Regions from separate parts of the Aerococcus loyolae genome, predicted to be linked through region 1. Evidence: predicted binding sites of a transcription regulator. Region 1 holds the regulator's gene; the other holds the start of a gene.
The links. The regulator HrcA, encoded in region 1, represses chaperone genes, less so after heat shock. The targets are predictions, from matches to a motif close to TTAGCACTCNNNNNNNNNGAGTGCTAA.

Region 1 (10,434 bases):
GGCACAGCCAAGTCCTTAAGCGTGGAAGAAAACTTAGCCATTGCTTATAAGCGAGGACACAAGCGCAGCTTTCAAACATCTATTACAAAAGATATGCGTGAAGAATTCCGTTCTCGTTTAAGCACCTTAGGCATGGGCTTAGAAAACCGCATGCAAGAGCGGGTTAGCTCCTTATCAGGGGGCCAACGTCAAGTCTTAACTTTACTTATGGCTGTCTTACAAACTCCAAAACTATTACTACTTGACGAACATACGGCTGCCTTAGATCCTCGCACGAGTGCAATGGTAATGTCTTTAACCCAAGACTTGGTCAGCCAATATCAACTGACTACACTAATGATCACTCATGATATGAATGATGCGCTATCTTATGGCAATCGTTTAATCATGCTTCATGACGGCCAAGTAGTCGTTGATATCTCTGGAGAAGAGAAAGAAAACTGTAGCATTGACGACTTACTACAACTTTTCCATCATAATGTAGGTGAAAGCCTTAATAATGATGAGTTATTATTAGCTAACTAAGTAAAAGCAAATTCTTTTAATGAAAGCGCTTTTTAGGTATACTTAGGTTACGTTTTTAACTGTATTCTAAGATGAAAGGGAGATAACAATGGATATTAAAGACCTTAAACTTGAAAAGCATTATCAATTGTTAATCAATGGTGAGTGGACTAATGGCAGTGGTCAAGAGACGATTGAAGATTATAGCCCGGCAAATGGTGAAAAATTAGCTGAAATTACTGATGCCACTGAGGATGATGTTAATCAAGCTGTTGCAGCTGCCCGCCAAGCCTTTCCTAAATGGGGAAGAACGGCTGTCAAAGAAAGAGCCAAAATTCTTAATCAAATTGCTGATCTTATCGAAGATAACCAAGAGCGTTTGGCTTTGATTGAAACCATGGATAATGGTAAGCCGATTCGAGAAACCCAAGGAGCTGATATTCCTTTAGCAGCTGATCATTTTCGTTACTTTGCTAGTGTTATCCGTAGCGAGGAAGATAGTTTTAAAATGCTTGACGACAATACCTTATCCATGGTTTTACGGGAACCGATTGGTGTTGTCGGCCAGATTATTCCTTGGAACTTTCCCTTTTTAATGGCGGCCTGGAAAATAGCGCCCGCCTTAGCAGCAGGAGATACTATTGTATTAAAACCCTCCTCTTCCACTTCTCTTAGTGTTTTAGAGTTAGCTAAATTAATCAATGATTTCTTACCCAAGGGTGTTTTAAATATTGTTACTGGGAGTGGTTCAAAGAGTGGGGAATACCTCCAACACCATCCAGATATTGATAAAATTGCCTTCACTGGGTCAACCTCTGTTGGTCGCCAAGTAGGGATTTCAGCAGCTGAAAATCTCATCCCAGCTACCCTGGAATTAGGTGGAAAATCAGCCAATATTTTCTTTGAAGATATGGATATGGAACAAGCCTTAGAAGGAGCTCATTTGGGTATCTTATTCAATCAAGGGGAAGTATGCTCAGCGGGGTCGCGTATTCTAGTACAAGAATCGATCTATGATGAATTTATCGGTCGCCTAAAAGAAGAATTTAAAAAGGTGAAAGTTGGTTTGCCTTGGGAAAAAGACACCCAACTTGGTGCCCAAGCTAGTCAAGCTCAACATCAAAAGGTGAGCGAATATATCCAAGTGGCTTTAGATGAAGGAGCTGAAATTATAACTGGTGGTCATTCAGCTTCAGAAGGAGACCTTGAAAAGGGCTATTACTTTGAACCGACCTTACTTCTAGCAGACAATAGTATGCGGGTGGCTCAAGAAGAAATTTTTGGGCCCGTTGCTACTGTGATTAAGTTTAAAGATGTCGAAGATGCTATCCGTATTGCTAATGATAGTGACTATGGCTTAGCAGGCGGTGTTTTCACTAAAAACTTAGATACAGCCTTTAAGGTAGCTCGCGGAGTAAGAACAGGACGAATTTGGATTAATACCTACAATAGCTTTGAAGCTGGGGCACCATTTGGCGGCTATAAAGATTCAGGGATAGGCCGAGAAACCCATAAAATGATTCTCAATGCCTATACCCAAGCGAAAAATATCTATATTAATTTAACTGATGGCAGATCGGGAATGTATTAATCATTGGCTCAGTAGACCTATGTAGAGCTAGTAAAGCTAATTAAAGAGTAAACCAATAAAGACTAGAAAATGCTACTTCACTTGCTTAAAGAGACAAGGCCTAGCATTTCTAGTCTTTTTTCTTTGCATCTTAAAGGTGAAATGTCCCTAAGCCTCTAGAAAATTTGATATAATAAAAAGACGTGATGGAGAGGGAGGTTTCTATGCTAATTGAGCATGCTTTGGAAAAATATTTTGGCTATAAAACGTTTCGCCCCGGACAAAAGGAACTCATTGAGAGTATTCTAGCTGGTCGCGATTGTTTGGGAATTTTACCCACCGGCGGAGGCAAATCAATTTGCTATCAATTACCTGCTTTAATTTTACCTGGTATAACTTTAGTAATCTCACCTTTAATCTCATTAATGAAGGACCAAGTAGATAGTCTTAATGAACATGGAATTCATAGTGCCTATCTCAACTCCAGTCTATCCAGTGAAGATTATTTTGCTGTCTTGGATAGGATTAATTCTGGACAAGTCAAGCTGATTTATGTATCACCAGAAAGGTTAAAGAGCGAGTCTTTTCTACAATTAGTGAATGACTTACCCTTAGATCAAATAGCCATTGATGAAGCCCACTGTGTTTCCCAATGGGGACACGACTTTAGAGCCTCTTACCGAGAGATTGCTCACTTTATTGATCAATTAAGTGAGCGGCCGGTCGTTTCTGCCTTTACAGCGACAGCTACCAATCGGGTTCAAGAGGATATTATTCATCAATTGTCTCTTGAAAACCCCTATGTCCTCATTAATTCCTTTGACCGACCTAATCTTAGTTTTGAAGTAATGGAACCAGAATCAAAGAAGAAGGCTTTAATTGACTTAATAGATAAAGAGGAAGCAGCTATCATTTATGCTTCTTCCCGAAAAACTGTCGATCGCTTGAGTGAATGGTTAAGTGGCCAAGGCCTGCCGGTTAGCGCTTATCATGCGGGAATGAGCTCAGCAGACCGTATGGCTTCGCAAAATGACTTTATCTATGAGCGTACTAATATCATTGTAGCAACCAATGCTTTTGGGATGGGAATTGATAAACCTGATGTTCGGCGGGTGATCCATTATAACTTGCCCACTAATTTAGAGAGTTACTACCAAGAAGCAGGTCGGGCAGGCAGAGACGGCTTACCGGCTAGAGCCATTCTTCTCTACAGCCCCAAGGATATCTTGACCGCAAAATTTTTAATTAGTCAAAGCAATGATCCCACTAGTGAAGGTCGCTTAAATGATATGATTAATTATGCAACGACCTCTTCCTGCTTGAGACAACACATTTTAGCCTACTTCGGCCAGGAAGCTCCTGACCATTGTCAAAATTGCTCCAATTGTTTACAGCAAGTCAAAAAGGTTGATGTCAGCCGAGAAGGACAAATGATCCTCTCTTGTATTGTTAGAATGGCCTATCCTTATGGCATGACCCTCGTCACAGATGTCTTAAAAGGTAAAAAACTCCAAAAAATTAAAGAGAAACATTTTGACCAATTATCAACCTATGCTTTGTTAAAAGATATGAATGAGCAAACGATTAAGAATATTATTTCTCAATTAATTTCTGAAGGGGCCTTGGCGGTTAATGAATATAAGGGACTTAGCCTTACAGAAAAGGCGCTCCCAATTCTTAAAGGAAATAAGTCCCTTTATATTAAAGAATCTGCCTATATTCGATCAGAAAACAAAACGAAGACTAGTCAGGAAGCTCAATCACTGACTGATCATTTATCGCCAGAAGATGAAGAATTATTTGAAGCACTTCGTGAATTACGCTATAGTTTAGCTAGTGAAGAAAATGTTCCTGCCTATATTATTTTTAATAACCAGAGTCTCCTTGATATGGTGGAAATAAAACCTAAGAATTATCATGAATTTCTTGATGTTAGCGGAGTAGGTCCAGTAAAGGCAGATAAATATGCAGATGACTTCTGTCAGTTAATCGAAGATTTTGTAAGTATTAAATAATAGGAGGTGAAGCCATGGATGGCATAATTCCTTTATGGAAGGAAAGAGGGATGACTAGTCACGATTGTGTCAATGCCTTACGTAAATTGTTAAAAACAAGACGGGTGGGCCACACCGGTACCTTGGATCCCAATGTGAGTGGCGTATTGCCAATTTGTGTGAATAAGGCGACAAAAATGGCTAATTGGATCACTGATAAGCAAAAGGTCTATCAAGGAGAAATTACCCTAGGCTTTCAAACAGAAACAGAAGATTTGGACGGAAAAATTGTTCGCCAAACGCCTGTGAAAGAAGCTGTCGATGGTCAGCTTATTCAAAAAGCTATGAATAGCATGATAGGTACAATTACTCAGGTTCCACCCATGTATTCTGCTGTTAAGGTTAACGGCCGAAAGTTATATGACTATGCCCGCCATGGTGAGAAGGTGGACCGCCCGAAAAGGCAGGTTAATGTCTATGAATTTGACCTTCTAAAGCCCTGCCGATACGATCAAGACCAGCAAGTGCAAAGTTTTAATTTCCGTGTTCGTTGTGGCAAGGGAACCTATGTGAGGACCCTTGCTTCGGACTTAGGAGAGGCACTAGGCTATGCTGCGACTATGACCGACCTTAGTCGGATAGCCTCAAGCCCCTTTACCCAATCACAATGCTTTACTTTATCTGAAATTGAAGAACAAATTAGTCAAGGAAAAAAAGATTTTATTTTTCCTATCGATTTTTTGATCCAAGACTTAGCTCATATTGAGATTAGTGGCAAATTAGAAAAACTCGTCAGCAACGGGGCGGTTTTAAATAAAAATAATTTGGCCGAAGAATATCGAGACCAATTGCCGGTAGCTTTTTATGGCCAGCAAGGACTTATGGCTATTTATGGACAACATCCCAGTGATGAAGAACAAATGAAACCGTTAAAAATGCTGATATAACTGATGACTTTAACAATGAGGTGTCTTATGCAAGTAATAACCATTCATCATCCCATAGACCAGAATCTTAAAAATAATGAGGGTATCGTTTTAGCTTTGGGTTTTTTTGATGGTGTCCATCGTGGCCATCAAGCAGTGATTAAAGCTGCAAGGAAGGAAGCTTTCAAACGCAAGCTTCCATTAGCGGTAATGACATTTAATATTTCACCTTTAATTGTTAATCAAGACCTTCACCCTAATCAAATGAAATACCTGACGCAAAATCAAGAAAAGATGCTTTTACTTGAGTCATTTGGGGTAGATCGGGTTTACTTAGTTGATTATACCAGTGCCTTTTCTAATCAAAGTCCCAAAGCTTTCGTTGATAATTATCTGGTTGGTTTAAATGCTAAGGTAGTTGTTGCGGGCTTTGACTATACCTATGGGGCTAAAGCCATAGCCAATATGAAAAACTTGCCAGACTATGCCGAAGATCGCTTCAAAATTATTGAAGTTCCAGTATTGAATGAAAATAATAATAAAATTGCTTCCAAACAGATTCGCAAGGAACTGACCGAGGGATCGCTGGAAGAAGCTAACCAGGCTCTGGGCTACCCTTATTTCTTCCGTGGTTTAGTTATTAATGGCTTTAAACGTGGTCGTACCCTAGGCTTTCCAACGGCTAATATCTATACCCAGGCCAGCACTTTAATTCCCAAAGTTGGTGTTTATTTGGTTCAATGTCAGATCAACCATCAGCTATTCTGGGGAATGGCTTCCATTGGATATAATGTCACTTTTGGCGATGATAATGACAAAACCATTGAAATTAACTTGTTTGATTTTGAGTCAGAAATTTATGGTGAAGAAATGCTGGTATTTTGGTACGAATATTTACGGGGGGAAAAGAAATTCTCTAGTGTAGAGGCTATGGTGGAACAGTTGAATCAAGATAAAAGTGACTGTTTAAGTCGCCTTCAAAAATATGAAAATTATCAAAATTAAATTCTCTAAAAAGTTGGTGTCGATTTGCCAACTTTTTTATTTTGCCATTTTTTTGTATGAGACTAGGGAACGATCCAAGCTAAACTTTGAGTCGCTAGTAAGTCATTACTGCCAGCTGTTATTACTAGCTAAGGGTTATCTCTTAACTATATCTACGAAATCGTTTTGCTAAAGGTCAAAATAGGAATTGGAATGACTAGGAATTTCTTTGAAAAATAGTTTGACTTTTATTGACATATGCACTGAACCATGTTAGTATATAGATATGTTAGCAGAAGGAGCTGTCAAGTGCTAAAAGAGGTGATAAGATGTTAAGTAAAAGACAAATTATTGTTTTAAAAGCGATTATTGACGCCTATAGTCAAAGTGAAGAACCGATTGGCTCTAAATCGATTCTAAAACTGACTGGCCTTGAGGCAAGTTCTGCAACTATTAGAAATGATATGGCAAAACTTGAAAAACTTGATTTGATTAAAAAGATGCACTCTTCTTCCGGAAGAGTGCCCACTGAAGCCGGCTATCGTTTCTACATTAATTATATTCTTCCCAAGAACGGTGGAATTATCGATAGTGGATTAAGTGAAGCGGAAAATGAAAAGGTGAGTGAAATATTTCAATCACCTTACTTGGCTTTAGATGAAATTGTCAATCGCTCAACTGAACTTTTAGCTGAGCTAACTAACTATGTGGCGATTTCCTTAGGACCTGACGCTTACCATTATCACTTAGCAGGATTTCGCTTTGTACCGGTAACTAGTCGGCAAGTGATGCTTGTCTTAGTGACAGAAGAAGGAACAGTGGAAACGCAAATCTATCGTTTGCCAGACAGTGTATCTATGGAAGCTTTAGAGGATATGGCAAATATTATTAACCGTGATTTAATAGGTTTAAGTCTTCCTAGCGTCCTTGTACGCCTTAAAAGTAACTATATGTCCTATTTCGATGAATCAATTCGACGCTTACTTTATGAAGGAAGTATGATAGAAGATTTACTAAAAAAAATGGATGCTTCACGCGTCTTTGTTAAAGGTAAGGCAAATCTTTATAACCATCTCTATCAAAGTGATGCTTATCAACAGGTAGAGAATTTAAATCGCCTATTTGCTAATCCTAACTTATTAGATACACTCATTGATCCGGGTGATCAAGGGATTCAAGTGAAGGTAGGTAAGGACATGCAGGCTGATGGCCTCAATCATTTATCTATTATGGCTACCAATTTTGTTGGCGGTAATAATGATCAACAAACGATTTCTGTGGCTATTCTCGGCCCAGAAAATATGTCTTACCTGCGCATGGCTCAACTATTTCAAGGTGTGAGACTACAACTCAATCACTATATCGATTCATATTATAAAAATGATAAAGAGGAGGGGTAAACAGATGAGCAAAGTTCATGATAAGAACAATCAGGATGTTGACCCAGAAAATATACACGAAGATGAAAAGTCAGTCCAGGATAAAGACAAGGCTCAAGATTTGGAACAAAATCAAAATAATAAAGCTGATAAGGATAATGAGTTAGAAAACCTGGCTGATGATGAGAAAAATAAAACCGCAGAAGAAGATAAAGAAGTCCATGAGAATGAAAAAGATAGTGAACTTCAAAGTATAAAGAAAGAACTTGAAGAAAAAAATGATCAAATTCTTCGTTTATCTGCGGAAATTAAGAATATTCAAAGAAGAAATAATAAGGAAAGACAAGATGCTGCTAAGTACCGTTCCCAACATTTAGCTGAAAAACTCTTAGGTGCAGTTGATAACTTAGAACGGGCCTTGACTATTGAAGCAGATGATGAAGCAAGTCGCAGTATGAAACGCGGCATTGAAATGGTATTGGAAAGTATTCAAAGTGCCTTTAATGATGAAGAAATTAAAACGATTGATCCTAAAGGCGAAAAATTTGATCCTAACTTCCACCAATCCGTTTCATCTGTTCCTGCTAATGACGGTCAAGAATCAGATACTATAGTTGAAGTTTATCAAAAAGGCTATGTCATCAAGGACCGTGTCTTAAGACCAGCTATGGTAGTCGTTGCACAATAATAAAAAAGGAGATAATAAATAATGAGTAAAATTATAGGAATTGACTTAGGAACTACAAACTCTGCCGTTTCAGTATTAGAAGGTGGAGAACCAGTAATTATTACTAACCCAGAAGGTAACCGTACTTCACCTTCTGTAGTAGCTTTTAAAGATGGCGAAATTCAAGTAGGGGAAGTCGCTAAACGTCAAATGGTGACAAATCCAAATACAGTTGCTTCTATTAAACGTCATATGGGAGAATCCGGTTACAAGGTTCATGTTAATGACAAGGATTACACACCAGAAGAAATTTCTGCTATGATCTTACAATACCTAAAAGGCTACGCTGAAGATTACTTAGGAGAAAGTGTAAGTAAGGCTGTTATTACTGTGCCAGCTTACTTTAACGACGCCCAACGTCAAGCAACCAAAGATGCTGGTAAAATTGCCGGCTTAGAAGTTGAACGGATTGTTAACGAACCTACTGCAGCTGCTTTAGCTTATGGTTTAGACAAAGATGATAAAGACGAACAAATCCTAGTCTTTGACCTAGGTGGGGGGACCTTTGACGTTTCTGTCTTAGAACTCGGTGACGGTGTCTTTGAAGTTTTATCTACTGCCGGTGATAATAAATTAGGTGGGGATGACTTTGACCAACGCATTGTGGATTACTTAGTTGAAGAATTTAAGAAGGATAATGGGATCGATCTTTCCAATGATAAAATGGCTATGCAACGTCTAAAAGATGCTGCCGAAAAAGCGAAAAAGGATTTATCCGGAGTTACCTCTACACAAATCAGCTTACCATTCATTTCTGCTGGTGAAAGTGGCCCATTACACTTAGAATTAACCTTAACTCGGGCAAAATTCAATGAACTTACTGATGACTTAGTTGACCGGACCACTAAACCCGTTCAACAAGCCTTAGCTGACGCTGATTTATCCAAGTCAGATATTGACCAAGTGATTTTAGTTGGTGGTTCTACCCGTATTCCGGCAGTGGTTGACCATGTTAAAGAATTAACTGGCCAAGACCCACACCGTGGTGTTAACCCGGATGAAGTGGTTGCTATGGGTGCTGCTATTCAAGGTGGTGTGATTACTGGTGACGTTAAAGACGTTGTCTTACTCGATGTTACGCCATTATCCTTAGGTATTGAAACCATGGGAGGGGTCTTCACCAAATTAATTGATCGGAACACGACTATCCCAACCTCTAAATCCCAAGTCTTTTCAACAGCTGCAGATAACCAACCCGCTGTAGATATCCATGTCTTACAAGGTGAACGTCCAATGGCTGCTGACAACAAGACTTTAGGTCGTTTCCAATTAACCGATATTAATCCAGCTCCTCGTGGTGTTCCTCAAATCGAAGTGAAATTTGATATTGATAAAAACGGGATCGTTAATGTTTCAGCGACAGACAAAGGCACCGGTAAAGAACAAGCAATTACCATTCAATCAAATTCTGGTTTAACCGATGAAGAAATTGACCGCATGATGAAAGATGCTGAAGCTAACGCTGAAGAAGATAACAAGCGTAAAGAAGAAGCAGAATTGAAGAATGAAGTTGAACAAATCATCCATCAAACCGAAAAAACTACTAAGGATGTTGAAGGTAAAGCCGATCAAGCAGATATTGATAAAGCCAACCAATTAAAAGATGAACTAAAGGCTGCTCAAGAAGCTGGAAATACTGATGAAATGAAGGCTAAGAAGGACGAATTAATGGAAGTCCTGCAACAATTAACAGTGAAACTTTACGAAGCTAACCAAGCAGAAGGCCAAAGTGAAAATCAAGATAATAATGATGATGGTACCGTTGAAGGTGACTTCGAAGAAGTAAATGATGATAAATAATCGACTATAGTAGTCTTGTCCCTGTCTTAAGGCAGGGACAAACTATTGTATCGAGGATAAGGGGGTAAAATATGGCTAAAGGAGATTACTATGACATTTTAGGTGTCAGTAAAGACGCCAGCCAGAAAGATATCAAGCGTGCTTACCGTAAACTAGCAAAAAAATACCATCCTGACTTAAACCATGATCCCGGTGCTGAAGAAAAATATAAAGAAGTGACGGAAGCTTATGAAGTTTTAAGTGATGAAAACAAACGGAAACAATACGATCAGTTTGGTCATGCTGGTGCGAATGGCGGTTTTGGTGGCTTTGGCAATGGAAGCTATCAATCCTATTCAGGTCAAGGTTTCTCTGGCTTTGAAGATATCTTCGATCAATTCTTTGGTGGTCAAGGCGGCTTCGGTGGCTTTGGTTCGTCTACTAGTCAACGGTCTAGGACTGCACCTCGCCGTGGGGATGACTTACAATACACCATGGATTTAAGCTTTGAAGAAGCTATCTTTGGTAAAGAAGAAACGATTTCCTATAAACGCGAAGAAGCCTGCCAGGT
Region 2 (10,434 bases), 720 kb from region 1:
CAAATCTGCTCCAAGCGCAGAGCAAGCGTCCATTTCAGAAAATGGCGACAAATTCTCTCTGAGAATTTTTACGCCTTTTTCTTCCAATGGTCTTGCTCTTTAGTGCGCTTGTCACACTCTGTAAAAACGTGCTCCGGATGCAGATCGATCTCCACTTCACTAAAGTGCAAGAAATTCTTTTCAAGAATTTTTGCTCTTTAGCTCCAGTGTTATCGATCTTTGGTGCATCCGTCGCACTCTGTACTTTATAAATGTATGCTATTTTTTTAGGGCAGGCAAGGACTTTTTTTATTATTAAAAAGGTCATGACCTAAAAAAAGGTTTTCTTCAAAAAAAATTGCGGTATAATATTTTGGGTGTTATGCCACAAGCTAACATGATGAAGACATTATTAAGATCGAATAGATAAAGGAGAACGCATATGCCATCAGTTGTTGTTGTAGGTACTCAATGGGGCGACGAAGGAAAAGGAAAAATCACCGATTACCTCAGTAGCCAAGCCGATATTATTGCCCGTTACCAAGGCGGAGATAATGCTGGCCACACGATCCAATTCAACCAGCAAACTTTTAAGCTCCACCTCGTTCCCTCAGGAATTTTTTCAGAAGATAAGCTGAGTGTGATCGGAAATGGCGTGGTTGTTAACCCTAAATCTTTACTTGAAGAATTGGCCTATTTGCGCCAAGCAGGGATCTCTTGTGAAAATCTCCGCATCTCTGAACGGGCCCAAGTGATCTTGCCCTACCATCAACTGATCGACCGCTTGGATGAAGAACGTAAAGGCGACAACAAGATCGGTACCACCCAAAAGGGGATTGGTCCTGCCTATATGGATAAGATTGCTCGTAATGGTATCCGGATGGCTGACCTCATCGATCCTGAAACTTTTGCGGAAAAGTTATCTATACAAATTCAAATCAAGAACGAACTCTTAACCAAGGTATATGACGAAGAGCCCTTAGACTACGACACCATCTACCAAGAATATCTGGCATATGGCCAAGAACTGAAAGAATATGTCACGGATACTTCCTTATTGATGAATGATGCCTATGATCAAGGGGAAAATATTCTTTTTGAAGGAGCCCAAGGGGTCTTACTGGATATTGATCATGGAACCTATCCCTTCGTGACTTCCTCTAACCCTATTGCCGGTGGTGCTACGGTCGGTTGTGGGATTGGCCCAAGCAAAATCAATACCGTTATCGGAGTCATGAAGGCCTATACCTCTCGAGTAGGTGACGGTCCCTTCCCAACCGAATTACATGATGCGATTGGGGACCGCATCCGTGAAGTTGGCCATGAATATGGTACTACTACGGGTCGTCCGCGCCGGGTAGGTTGGTTCGACGGAGTGGTGACGGCCCATGCTCGCCGCGTTTCTGGTTTAACCAAACTTTCCTTGAACTGTTTAGACGTCTTAACTGGCCTCGATGAAATTAAAGTCTGTGTAGGCTACCAAACCCCTAATGGCCAAGTATCCAAGTCCTACCCCGCTAACTTGCGCTACCTGGCTCAATGTCAACCTATCTATGAAAGTTTACCTGGCTGGGAAGAAGACATAACTAGCTGTCAAGACTTTGATCAACTTCCCGAAAACGCTAAAGCTTATGTCCGTCGCATCAGTGAAATCGTAGGGGCCCCCATTGCCACAGTGTCAGTGGGACCTGACCGGACCCAAACCTTAATCTTAGATAATATTTGGTAAAAACAATAAAGAGAAAAAGTAAGCTCTGACTGAGGAAAATCTCCTTAATCTGAGCTTACTTTTTTAATAAAATAGAGTGTGACAAGCGCGTCAAAGCTGTGCGTTGGAATTTTCTGAATCGGACGTTCGTCCTGTGACTGGAGCACATTTTGTTTAGATAGTTGATATTAAAAACGGCTAGGAACCTTTGTCCCAGCCGCTTTTCAATCTTTATCCTATTCAGTTTTTGGATTAATACATGCCTGGTGCGCCTGCTCCTGCAGCTGCATCATTGCCTGCATTTTCTTCTGGATGGTCAGCAACAACTGCTTCAGTAGTTAAAATCAAACCAGCTACTGAACCTGCATTTTGTAAAGCAGAACGTGAAACCTTGGTTGGGTCAACCACACCATCAGAAATCATGTCTACCCATTCACCGCTAGCAGCGTTGTAACCAACACCTTGGTCTTTATCGTGAATGTGTTCTACAATAACAGATCCTTCTAGACCAGCATTTTCAGCGATTTGACGTAGTGGGGTTTCAAGGGCACGAACCACGATGTCTGCACCAGTTTGTTCGTCACCTTCTAAGGAGTCAACAACTTCTTTCACCTTGTCTTGGATATTCATGAATGCAGTACCACCACCAGCTACGATACCTTCTTCAACCGCAGCACGAGTTGCGTTTAAAGCATCTTCGATACGTAATTTACGTTCTTTTTGTTCAGATTCTGTGGCTGCACCTACACGAACAACGGCAACCCCGCCAGCTAATTTAGCAAGACGTTCTTGTAATTTTTCACGGTCATAGTCAGAAGTAGTTTCTTCAATTTGTTTTCTGATATGAGCCACACGTTGTTCCAATTGTTCCTTGTTACCCTTACCTTCAACAATGGTGGTATCGTCTTTAGTAATGGTTACACGGGCAGCTTGACCTAATTGATCAATGCTGGTGTCTTTCAATTCAAGACCTAAGTCTTCAGTAATGACTGTCCCACCGGTAAGAACAGCTAAGTCTTCTAATTGTTCTTTACGACGGTCACCAAAGCCAGGAGCCTTCACAGCAACGACATTGAATGTCCCACGAATCTTGTTCAAGACTAAAGTAGGAAGTGCTTCACCTTCAACATCGTCGGCCACTAATAATAAGGATTTACCTTGTTGTACGATTTGTTCTAATAATGGAAGGATATCTTGGATATTAGAAATCTTCTTATCAGTGAGGAGGATGTAAGGATCATCGAGAACAGCTTCCATCTTATCATTGTCGGTTACAAAGTATTGGGAGAGGTAACCACGGTCAAATTGCATCCCTTCAACAACGTCTAAGGCAGTGTCCATGGATTGTGATTCTTCAATGGTAATGACACCATCTTGGCCTACTTTTTCCATAGCGTCAGCAATTAATTGACCGACTTCTTGGTCGCCAGAAGAAATTGCCGCAACGTTGGCAATGGATTCTTTAGCATTCACTGGAACAGAAATCTCTTTCAAAGCTTCTACTGCCTTACGGATAGCTTGATCCATTCCACGACGAATGCCCACAGGATTTGCCCCTGCTGTCACGTTTTTGAAACCTTCATGGACGAGGGCTTGAGTTAAGATGGTAGCGGTAGTTGTCCCGTCACCAGCAACATCATTGGTCTTAGAAGCCACTTCAGAAACTAATTTAGCTCCCATATTTTCAAAGTGATCTTCTAATTCAACGTCTTTAGCAATAGTCACCCCGTCATTGGTGATTAATGGAGAACCATAGCTACGTTCTAGGACAACATTACGTCCCTTAGGCCCTAAGGTCACTTTCACGGTATTGGCTAATTTATCAATACCTTCTACTAAAGATTGTCTTGCATCACTTGAATATTTAATATCTTTGGCCATTCTATCTATCTCCTATTCTAAATCTAAGCATGATCGAGAATTCAATTATTTTTTATGTTGATTGTCGAAGTTCAATCAATGATTATTCAACTACAGCAGTTAGATCTTTTTCTTTAATAATGAGGTAATCTTCCCCTTCATAGCGGATTTCGCTTACTGCATATTTTTCAAAAATCACTTGGTCGCCCACTTTAACTTGAGGGGTGTAGTCATCAGTAGCATCAGCAACGGCTACCACTTGACCTACTTGAGGTTTTTCTTTAGCAGCAGATGGTAAAACGATGCCAGAAGCAGTTTTTTCTTCCTCTTCTTGGACTTGAATAATCACACGTTCATTTAACGGCTTTAACATTTAAAATATCCCTCCAAATTTCACATACTAATTAATAACACTTTTAATGATTTGTTAGCACTCATCATCTCCGACTGCTAACTTACAATATTTATAGTAAAACATTTCCAGATATAAATCAAGTAATTCGTTGACTTTTTTTGACCTTTTTTCTTTTTATCACTTTAAAAGTATAAAATATTATTTATAAATCATTTTTACTTGCAAATAACGAAGGCTGGACAAGATTAAAATGTTGACTCTTTAATTTTTTACTAATGATAAGTATTGTCTTAATATCTTTTTATTTGATAAATAGCTCTGAGCAGTAGTGGCGCTTGAATTGGGTCGTTAGCCATGAATAAGCAAGCATCAGGGTGTGAGGGCTAGCACTTAGCTTTCGTTCACTGGAGCAAGTCGCCAAAGCAGTCTGCAAGACTGCAGTGGGAACTTGTGAAGTGACACGAAAGCTGCTAGAACGAACCCGACTCGATGTGAATTATGGCTAGTAGGCGTTAGCCATACTAGCCAAAACCTGCTCCAAAAGTCAGCTCTGACTCCACTTCACAAAGGCTGGCCGAGCCTCTAACAAGGCTCTTCCATCCTTTGCTCCAGTGATTCAGAGCTTAACGACTTTTGTCGCATTCTCACTTTGAAGCTCGCTAGGCGAGAGACCTTGGCTCGAGCCGGTGCTGCTTTAGCCGTTGGAGCCTCCGCGACTTACGAATAAAGTACAAAACGGCCTTAGCCGTTTTTGACCCTTTATACTTTAACGACCAAAATTTAAAAGCAGAACGAATGCATATCATTAGCATTCATATAAAAAAACAAGATCTTCTATAAAAATTAATGACATAAAAAAAGCCCTCCATTAAGAGGGCTTTACTAAGCGACTAACATAAGTTAGGCCTGATCATTCTGTCAGGCTCCTGCTAACTTCTGCTAGTTCTACTAATTTTTCTTTTTATTGTTGCCATTTCGGTTACCAATATAGTAAATCAATGTTTGCAGCTCATTGGCTAAATCCACGTTTTGAACATGAATATCTTCAGGGACATCTAAAACCACCGGAGTAAAGTTCAAGATGCCTTGAATACCGGCTTCTCCTAATTCACTCACAGTATCTTGGGCAACCTTTTCCGGAACGGTCATAATGGCAATCAGAATTTCCATTTCTTGAATCCGTTCCTTTAATTCACTCATGGGGTAAACCGGTACCCCACTATGGACGGTTCCTACAATCTCAGGATTAATATCAAAGGCCGCCCCAATCCGGATATTATTGGTCCGTTTAAAGTTATAATTTAATAAGGCGTTCCCTAAATTACCGACTCCGATTAAAGCAACCGTGGTGAGGCGGTCTTGGTAGAGTTGGCGACTAAAGAAGTCTAAGAGAGCTTCAACATCATAGCCATAACCACGCTTCCCTAGGGCACCAAAATGTGAGAAATCCCGGCGAATAGTGGCGCTGTCCACTTTGATCGCCTCACTGAGTTCACTGGAAGAAATCCGTGTCTTACCCATATTCTTAAAATTATGCAAGTAACGGTAATAAAGCGGTAACCGCCTAGCCGTTGCACGTGGAATTTCCTTCATGTTTCCACTCCTTTTCACAAGATATCAAATACATTTTATCACCTAAATCATAAAATGGAAAGAACTTTGTGAAAAATCACATAAATCTTTTTGGCTAATTTTCATTATTTTTAAAACTTTGTGAATAATCCCGCCCCTTTCTAAGGGAAAGTTCACAAAGTCAAAAAATATCTGCCGATAAAATATGATACACTAGTGAAGACAATAATAAACGATTTAGGAGGAAAGGATCCAATGATTGTATTACAAGGATCAAAACTCATGCGACGTTTTGGCTCCGATATTCTTTTCCAAGATGTTCAAATGACCATCCAAGATAATAGTCGCACCGCCCTAGTCGGCCGAAACGGTACCGGCAAATCCACCCTACTCAAAATCTTAGCCGGCATTGAAGAACCTGACCAAGGACAAGTGACTCGGGCTAAGGGCAAGACCATTGCCTACATGGACCAACATGCCGCCATTGAAAACAGTCAACGGACGATTTATGAAGAAATGCGGTCGGTTTTTAAAGAATCCATCGCCCTCATCCATAATGCTGAACAAGCCGCCCAAGACTTGGCCGATGCCCAGGATGAAGCATCCTATCAAGAGGCCCTCAAACGCTATGATCAATTACAAGAAGAAGTCAACCAAAGCAATGCCTACGGTTATGATTCTGAAATTCGCATGGTCCTCCACGGCTTTCAATTCCCCGAGTCAGATTACGACAAACCCATTAATCAGTTATCTGGTGGTCAACGGACCCGGTTAGCCCTGGCCAAGGTCCTCCTCGAAAAGCGCGATATTCTCATACTCGACGAACCGACCAACCACTTAGACATCGAAACCCTGACCTGGCTAGAAGATTACCTGCCTTCTTATCCTGGCGCCCTGTTGATCGTTAGCCACGACCGTTATTTCTTAGACCATGTCACTAATGAAACCTATGAAATGACCGGGCATAGTATGGAATATTATAAAGGCAATTATTCCTTCTACCTCAAAGAAAAGGCCGTCCGCCTAGAAAGCTGGCAAAAGGCCTATGATAAACAACAAAAGAAAATTGCCAAGTTAGAAGACTATGTGGCTCGTAACCTCGTCCGAGCTTCGACAACGAAAATGGCCCAAAGTCGTCGTAAACAACTCGAAAAAATGCCCAAAATCGAAAAGCCTAAGCAGGACGAAAAAAGTCCCCACATTCAATTTTTGACTGACAAGGCTAGCGGCAATGTGGTCCTTACTGCCGACCACTTAGGCATCGGTTATGATGATCACTTACTCTCCTATCCGATTGAGATAGATATTAGAAAGCAACAAGCTATCGCAGTGGTAGGGCCCAACGGCGTAGGCAAATCCACTCTCTTAAAAACCATTATCCAAGAAATTCCCGCCATCAAGGGGGAAATCCACTATGGGGCTAATGTGACTATTGGCTACTATGACCAAGAATTAGCCAAACTCCACAGCAATAAGGATGTCCTCCACGAACTCTGGGATGACCATCCGACCATTAACGAGGAAAACATCCGTACCATCCTGGGTTCCTTCCTCTTCTCCGGACAAGACGTGGAAAAATCTGTCGCTATGCTGAGTGGGGGCGAGAAGGCCCGACTTGCCCTAGCCAAACTTTCCTTTAACCATGATAATTTCTTGGTACTGGACGAACCAACCAACCACTTGGATATCGATTCTAAGGAAATTTTAGAGAATGCCCTGATTGCCTACGATGGGACCCTACTCTTCGTCAGTCATGACCGCTACTTTATTAATCGGATTGCCACCCAAGTGCTTGAAATCAGTCCGGAGGGTTCCACTCTCTACCTGGGCGATTACGATTACTACCTCAATAAAAAGGCCGAGCAGGAAGCGCGGTTAGCTGAAGAAAACAAAGAAAATCAGTCCAGTCTTACTGAAGAAAAACAAGCCCCCAGCCAGTCAGCTAAAGCCTATCAAAATCGTAAGGAACGCCAAAAAGAAGAAAGAAAACTCCAACGGCAAAGCGAAAAAATCGAAGCAAGTATTGAAGACTTAGATGAAGAAATAGCAGAGATCCAGGAAAAAATGACTGATCCTGACATTTTACAAAATTACTATGAATTAAATCAACTCGACCAATCTCTTAAAGACAAACAAGCCCAACAAGAAGCCCTCTTTAAGGAATGGGAAACCGTCCAAAGTCGCTTAGAAGACTTTGACCAATAAAGATAAAAAGGTACGCCTACACCAGGACTCAAGATCAAGTCCTCCTGTAAGCATACCTTTTCTTTTTTAGGCTTCAAGCCATTCGGTATGAATGACCTCAATGGGATACCAGGCTTCAATTTTATCGAGATAGTTCAGCAAGCGCTGCCGGCTCTTGCTGTATGAATTAGAGACTAGGCCAAAAGCAACCACCGCTTGGTTGACTAAGTCTAAGTCAGTAATTTCAGCAGCAGTCATCTTTTCACGTTGTTGGGCCCGCTCCACCATACTTTTGACGATCCGGCGCTTATCCTTTAGCGTATAGGCCTGATCAATAATAAAAGTGACTTCTAAACCAATTAAGACCATCTTTCCTCATAAGCTTTCCTAAAAAATCAATTGAAGGAGACTTAAAGGCAACTAATTTTCATCACCTAAGTCTAAACCAGGATTAGCATCCAAATCCAAGCCAACAAAGTCGCCCTTTTGGTATTGCGGATAGGCAGCCGCTGCAATCATGGCACCATTATCCCCACATAAACTTAGTGGTGGGTAGGAGAGGCGCACTTCAGGATGTTCTTTAGCTAGATGACTTTCTAGTTCCTGTCTAAGTGAAGAATTCGCGGCCACACCTCCGGCAACCACTAATTGTTTGACCGGGTAAGCAGCGATGGCCCGCATGGTTTTGCTCACTAGAACCTCAACAGCCGCAGCTTGGAAGCTGGCTGCCACATCATTGGGATTTAATTTTTCTCCTTTTTGTTCCGCATTATGGGCATGGTTAATAACCGCTGATTTCAGTCCACTATACGAAAAGTCAAAATTATCCTCATTGATCATGGGGCGGGGGTAGTCATAAATAGCTTGACCCTCTTGGGCCATTTCGTCCATGCGTTTGCCCCCAGGATAAGGAAGCCCTAAAATACGGCCGACCTTATCATAGGCTTCCCCCACAGCGTCATCACGGGTATCGCCGATTTTTTGATAGTGGCCGTCTTCTTTCATATAGACCAGTTCAGTATGTCCCCCACTAACCACTAAGGCTAATAAAGGGAAAACCATTTGATCAGAAATATTATTGGCGTAGATATGACCTGCCATATGGTTGACTCCGATTAAGGGTTTGTCATGGGCAAAGGCCAGGGTTTTAGCGGCAGTGATACCAATAAGTAAAGAGCCCACTAAGCCAGGCCCCTTGGTAACCGCCACAGCATCAATCTCTGGCCAGGTCACATCTGCTTCCTTCATGGCGTAATCAATCACCTGAGTAATTTGCTCGACATGGTGGCGGCTAGCGATCTCTGGGACTACCCCGCCAAAACGCATATGACTTTTTATTTGTGTGGCAACGACATTACACTTCATCTCTTTGCCATCAATAACTATTGCTGCACCGGTTTCGTCACAGCTTGATTCGATTCCCAATATTGTTGTCACTGGTCGATCTCTCCCATAAATAAACTTTTGCATCTTCATGATTATCTTGATAATAGTTTTTGCGTTGGTCAATACACTTAAAACGCTGACTCTCATACAAGGCCTGGGCAGGGATATTGTGGGCGCGGACTTCTAAGAAACAGCGGGCTAAGCCTTGTTCTTCTAAGTGAGTCAGGGCCTGAGCCAAAAGCAAGGCCCCCAAACCCTGGCGCCGTCTTTGCGACTTAACTGCAAAATGCAGTAATTCCCCTTCATCAGCCAATAATTGAAAAGTGGCTGCCGCTAGGACCGCTTGCTTTTCATCTAGCAAGAGGAATAAATAGAGACGCGGACTGGCTAAGCCCCGTTCCAACCAATCCCTGGCGATGTGAGGCATATGGTCAAAAGCCTCCTGGTAAAAAGCCAGCACCTGCTGACTAATCCCGGGAATCTGTTTGGTCTCCGGTCGATGGTAGACTATGATTTGCTTCATCTTCTTGGGCAACCTGGTGGGCTTCATTTTGCCAAGTCAAAGTGAGCGCATCTTCATGATTATCACGATAATAACGCGCCATCTTTCCCGTTGCCTTAAACCCCTCTCGTAGATAGAATTTCTGGGCACCTTCATTGGATAAACGCACTTCTAAAGTTATCGAGTCGCGGTCCAAATCAGGAGCTAAGTGTTTGACCAAGTCTAAGAGCTTAGACCCAATCCCTAAGGACTGGTAGCTTGGTAGTACGGCTAAATTAGAAATGTGAATCGATTTCTTGTCCCGCCGACAACCAACAAAGGCCAGCAGTTCTTTTTCCTTAAAGGCTTGTAGGTAAAAAGTTGACGGGTGGTAAAGCATATCATTATAGATATCCTTCTTGGACCACATCTGATGCCCATCATAAGCCGCCCGCTCCAAAGCCACCATTTGATCAATCCACTCCGAATCGGAGATGGCTAAATCGAGCTCCTGGTCTAAGCCGTAGGTCAAAGTGGCCTTATCCAAATCGATCTGCTGACTCAAAGCCTGGCCGGGTTCATCAGCAAATAACTGGGTAATTTTATTGCCCAGCTGAAACAGCCAACGATCAAAGCATTCTTTCCACATAATGGCCTCGGTTTGCTTCCGCTTCTTTGGGGTGTTTCTCCTCCCAACGCTCTTCGGCTTCTGCTAATTTAGCATAGTCTGGTAAGAAAGTAGCGACATCTTCTTCCTCTACTTCTAACTTAGCCAGTAAGGGGGCGTGGATAACCCCTTTTTCTGCCGGCAATAGCTTGGCTTGGTCTCCCAAGTGTTCTTTTATTAGTTCCTCAAACTGGTCAATGTCCGAACTGATAAAATACAAGCTTTGGTCAGGATAAGCTGCC

Region 2: a site for HrcA is predicted at 3,975-4,001, ahead of CJ190_RS01045 (co-chaperone GroES). Genes of this name have one in related genera too.

What each region holds. Positions count from the first base shown of each region.
Region 1 is NZ_CP126958.1:946,910-957,343, forward strand. Features, by position in the region: gene CJ190_RS04335 (ABC transporter ATP-binding protein) at 1-525, shown strand, start outside; gene CJ190_RS04340 (aldehyde dehydrogenase family protein) at 614-2,095, shown strand; gene recQ (DNA helicase RecQ) at 2,299-4,089, shown strand; gene truB (tRNA pseudouridine(55) synthase TruB) at 4,104-5,015, shown strand; gene ribF (riboflavin biosynthesis protein RibF) at 5,043-5,999, shown strand; gene hrcA (heat-inducible transcriptional repressor HrcA) at 6,308-7,378, shown strand; gene grpE (nucleotide exchange factor GrpE) at 7,383-8,045, shown strand; gene dnaK (molecular chaperone DnaK) at 8,067-9,884, shown strand; gene dnaJ (molecular chaperone DnaJ) at 9,956-10,434, shown strand, end outside.
Region 2 is NZ_CP126958.1:222,085-232,518, reverse strand. Features, by position in the region: gene CJ190_RS01055 (adenylosuccinate synthase) at 422-1,708, shown strand; gene groL (chaperonin GroEL) at 1,940-3,568, opposite strand; gene CJ190_RS01045 (co-chaperone GroES) at 3,651-3,920, opposite strand; gene CJ190_RS01040 (redox-sensing transcriptional repressor Rex) at 4,851-5,495, opposite strand; gene CJ190_RS01035 (ABC-F family ATP-binding cassette domain-containing protein) at 5,730-7,679, shown strand; gene CJ190_RS01030 (DUF503 domain-containing protein) at 7,746-8,027, opposite strand; gene tsaD (tRNA (adenosine(37)-N6)-threonylcarbamoyltransferase complex transferase subunit TsaD) at 8,079-9,095, opposite strand; gene rimI (ribosomal protein S18-alanine N-acetyltransferase) at 9,061-9,567, opposite strand; gene rimI (ribosomal protein S18-alanine N-acetyltransferase) at 9,512-10,174, opposite strand; gene tsaB (tRNA (adenosine(37)-N6)-threonylcarbamoyltransferase complex dimerization subunit type 1 TsaB) at 10,155-10,434, opposite strand, start outside.